DNA from 2 places in the Microbacterium sp. NPDC056057 genome. Region 1 is predicted to be linked to the other one. Evidence: predicted binding sites of a transcription regulator. Region 1 holds the regulator's gene; the other holds the start of a gene.

The links. The regulator HspR, encoded in region 1, represses chaperone genes until heat shock. The targets are predictions, from matches to a motif close to AAGTTGAGTCNNNNNGACTCAACTT.
Region 2: the regulator HspR is predicted to act here: its motif matches at 891-915, upstream of ACFC1K_RS17725 (ATP-dependent Clp protease ATP-binding subunit).

What each region holds. Positions count from the first base shown of each region.
Region 1 is NZ_JBHJWS010000001.1:729,704-731,901, reverse strand. It holds gene ACFC1K_RS03110 (collagen-binding domain-containing protein) at 1-908, shown strand, start outside; gene ACFC1K_RS03105 (heat shock protein transcriptional repressor HspR) at 972-1,442, opposite strand; gene ACFC1K_RS03100 (DnaJ C-terminal domain-containing protein) at 1,496-2,198, opposite strand, start outside.
Region 2 is NZ_JBHJWS010000004.1:285,635-287,832, reverse strand. It holds gene ACFC1K_RS17725 (ATP-dependent Clp protease ATP-binding subunit) at 1-876, opposite strand, end outside; gene ACFC1K_RS17720 (VOC family protein) at 1,045-1,416, shown strand; gene ACFC1K_RS17715 (DUF3817 domain-containing protein) at 1,498-1,962, opposite strand; gene ACFC1K_RS17710 (MarR family winged helix-turn-helix transcriptional regulator) at 2,027-2,198, opposite strand, start outside.

The sequences.
Region 1 (2,198 bases):
TCTCCTGGCTCGGCGCCGCGTTCGACCTCGAGCAGCTCACGATCGGCGTCGACGACCAGGCCGTGGTGCACGCGACGCTCACCAACGATGCGTCGCTCATCGAGGGAACGTTCCTCGTGCAGAAGAGCATGGACGGCATCGATCCGGACGACCTCCTCGTCGACTCGTTCACGATCGACTACGTGGCGCACCTGCCGAGCCGCGATGTGCTGGTGGGGAGGTTCGGGCTGCCTGCCGACGGGACGCCGGCGGGTCCGGTCGACGGCCAGGGCAATCCGATCTCGTTCCCGATCGGCACGATCGTCAACGTTCTCGAGGAGGAGCCCGACCCATCCGCGCTGCCCGAGGGCTACGAGTGGGGCGAGACGACGTGGAGCCCGGCGAGCTTCGTCGAGATCGGCCCCGGCGAGACGCCGCCGGTGCTCGAAGTCACCAACTCGGTGGTCGCGATGACCCGCTGGGCGGTGACGAAGGTCGTCGCGGGCAATGGCGGGTCGTCGGTCCCGGCGGGCACCACGTTCCCCGCCGATTGGTGGCTCGACGGCGTCCCGCAGGAGCGCATCGAGCTCGAGCCGAACGTCACGATCACGTCGCCCTACTTCCCGGTCGGCACGATCATCGAGGCGCGCGAAGCCGATCTGCCGTCGATCCCTCGGGTCGACTGGGGCACCCCGGTCTGGAGCGTCGGCGGCGAGACCCTCGTGCCCGATCAGGACGGGAAGGTCACGCTGCCGATGTCGGAGGTCCGCACCCCGCAGACGGCGGAGCTGACGCTGACCAACACTGCGAGCATGCGTCCGCTTCCGGCCACGGGTGGCGGCGGCCTCTCGCCCCTCGTCCCGCTCGGAGCCGTCGGCCTGATCGGGGTGGGTCTGCTGCTGGCCATGAGACGGGCGCGACGCGTCTGACGCACGACCCGTGTGCACACGAAGAGGGAGGGGACGGCATCCGTCCCCTCCCTCTTTCGTGAATCAGCCCGCCGGGGTCTCGTCCGGGGGTTCGCTCTGCTGCGCGAGCGCCGTGCGCGGGCGCCACACCACGACTTCGGTCGCGCGGCGCACACGCGTGCCGTGACGCAGCGTCACGACCGCGCCGGTCGATCCGGCGGCGAAGACGCGGGCGCCCGGCCGCTTCTCGAGTTCGGCGCGCATGCGGTCCTCGAGGTCGCGGACGCGGCTGTGCAGCTCCTGCACGCGGTTCTCGAGCTCGAGGATGCGCACGATCGCCGGGAGGCCGATGCCGTCCGACGACATGCGGGCCACCTCGCGGAGCTGCTCCACGTGGCGCAGCGAGTAGCGCCGAGATCCGCCCTGCGTGCGGGCGGGCACGACCAGCCCGAGCCGGTCGTACTGACGCAGCGTCTGCGGGTGCATGCCCGACAGCTCGGCGGCGACGGCGATCGCGAAGATCGGGGCATCCTCGTCGATGTCGTCCTCGGTCATCCTTCTCTCACCATCCTCCGGATGCGGGTCGCCAGGCGACCCGCATCCATCGTCTAGCCCTGCGCCTTGGCCATAAGGTCGGCGCGGGGGTTCTCCTTGGACTCGAGGCTCTGGAAGCGCTCGAGCGCTTCGCGCGCGGCTTCATCGAGATGGGACGGCACGGCCACCTGCACCTCGGCGAGGAGGTCGCCGGTACCCTTGGCCGTCTCGACGCCGCGGCCCTTGACACGCAGCACGCGGCCGGACGGCGTGCCCGGCGCGACGCGCAGCCGCACCGGATCGCCGCCGAGCGTCGGCACCTCGATGGTGGCGCCGAGCGCGGCCTCGGTGAACGTCACCGGAACCGTGACACGGAGGTTCAGCCCGTCCCGCGTGAACACCGGGTGCGGTCGCACGGTGACCTGCACGACGATGTCGCCGTTCTCACCGCCGTCGGGCGAGTGACGCCCGCGGCCGCGCAGCCGGATCTTCTGCCCGTCCGAGACACCGGCGGGGATCTTGACCTTGAACGGCTTGCCGTCCTCGCCCGCCAGCGTGATGGTCTCGCCCCTGGTCGCGGTGACGAAGTCGATCGTCGTGCGCGCCGTGACGTCGGCACCGCGCGTCGGGCCACCGAAGCCCCGGTAACCGCCGCTCGTCTGCCCGAACCGCCCGGAGCCGAAGCCGGTGCCACCCTGCTGCTGGTTGAACATCGCGAAGATGTCGTCGAAGTCCTCGGCGCTCTGGTAGCGCGCGCCGCGGCCCTGGTTGAACATC
Region 2 (2,198 bases), on a different contig from region 1:
GTCGCCGCGGTAACGGGTGCCCGCGAGCATGGCGGGCAGGTCGAGCGCGATCACGCGCTTGCCGAGCAGCTGCTCGGGCACGGAGCCGTCGACGATCGCCTGGGCGAGCCCCTCGACGATCGCGGTCTTGCCGACGCCGGCCTCGCCGACCAGCACCGGGTTGTTCTTGGTGCGGCGGCTGAGGATCTCGATCGTCTGCTCGATCTCGTCGGCACGCCCGATCACCGGGTCGAGTTCGCCGGCGACGGCGCGCGCCGTCAGGTCGGTGCCGTACGTGTCGAGCAGGGGGGTGTCGGATGCTGCGCCCTCGGGCCGCACCTCAGCCTGGGTGCTCTCGCCCGGCGTCACGGTCTCGCGCGCACCCTGCATGAGGGCCTCGGCCGTCACGCCGGCACGGGCCAGCACCTGGCCGGCGGGCGTGTCCTGGGCGAGCACGAGGGCGAAGAACAGGTGCTCGGGGTCGACGTAGGTCGATCCCGACGAGCGGGCGACCTGGAACGCGTGGAACAGCGCCCGCTGCACGGACGAGGTCACGACGGCCCCGTCGACGTCGGCCGCCGCGGTCGCGGCGGGAAGACGCTCCTCGGTGGCGCGCGCGATGGCATCGGCGTCGGCGCCGATGCGCTGCACGGCGTCGCGCGCCGGGGCCTCGGCCACGAGGATGCGCAGGACGTGCAGAGCGTCGAGCTCGTGCTGGCCGCGCTCGAGGGCGTACTTGCCGGCGCGCTGGAGCAGCTCCTGGGTCCGGGCGCCGAGGTAGCGGCTCAGGTCGATCGAGCGCTCGGCGCGGGCGCGCTCGCCCGCGAGGTACCGCGACAGGAACTCGTCGAACGAGCTCGCGTCGTCGCCGGCCTGGGGGGTGAAGTCTTCTGGCATTCCATCTCTCCTGAAACTTGAGTGGAGGAGTATCAAGTTTTGAACTTGACACAGGCATTGTCAAGTTCAACCGCACCCATCCGCAGGTATTCCCCAGCGGCGGATGTCGGACCCCCGGCGTAACGTCGCCTCCACGGGGGACCTGCTTCAGAGACGAGAGGGAACACGATGGACTGGAAGATCGAGCTCATCTTCGTGCCGGTGACGGACGTCGATCGCGCGAAGGAGTTCTACGAGAGGATCGGCTGGAACATCGACCACGATCAGACGCCCGTCGAAGGCCTCCGCTTCGTGCAGGCGACCCCACCCGGCTCCGCCTGCTCGATCGCCTTCGGCACCGGTCTCGGCAACACCCTCGAGCCCGGTCAGCAGAACACGGTTCAGATCGTCGTGCCGGACGCCGACGAGGCGCTCGCCCACCTGCGGGCGAACGGCGTCGAGGGGCGCGGTGTCGACGAGCAGGACTGGGGTCGGTTCGTCCAGTTCAACGACCCCGACGGCAACACCTGGACGCTGCAGCAGTTGCCCGCCTGGCGCTGAGCCGCGACGTCCGTCACCGATCCACGACGCGATGCGGCCGCCCCACTCCCGAGGGAGTGAGGCGGCCGGGGTCGGGTGTCGTCAGTCGCGACCTCCGGGCGGGCCCAGGATGAGGAGCACGACGAACAGCAGCGCGACCGCGAGAGCGATCAGGGCGCCGAGCACCCATGGGCGCCGAAGGAACCACCGCATGAGCCGGTCGTACCAGGTGGCGTCGCGCGGGTCGTCCGTGGCCTCGAGACGCCACGCGCCCGCAAGACGACCAGTGCGCTGGAGCCACAGCTCCGCCGGGATCGTGGCGTAGGGGATGACGGCGCTCACGAGCGCGAGCACAGTGGGCCCGACGCGCCAGCGATTGTTGAGGGCGACGAGGATCACGGTCGCGCCGTACGAGAGGAAGATGAAGCCGTGGATGCCGCCACCGATCGTGACGCCGAGCGCCCAGTCGGTGGTGGCGCGGAGGATGAGGCCGGTGATCAGGAGCGTCCACGAGATCGCCTCGAGAATCGCGAGCGCACGGAACAGGGTATGGGGGTTGCGGAACACACCTTCAGTCTAACTGAAAGTGCTTCAGGCTTTCTGAAGGTTGGCCGTACGCGGGCGGCTCGATCTACTCGGGAGCGAGCCCGAACGGCTGTTCGTGCAACCCCTCGAGCGCCGTGGCGAGCGCGGGCGCGCCTGCGGCGAGTCCGGCGTCGAGAGCCGCCAGGCGCTGTTCGGCGGCCTGCAGCACCTCGCTGCCCCGGTCGGTCACCCGCAGATCGGATGCCGCGCCCGCGTGC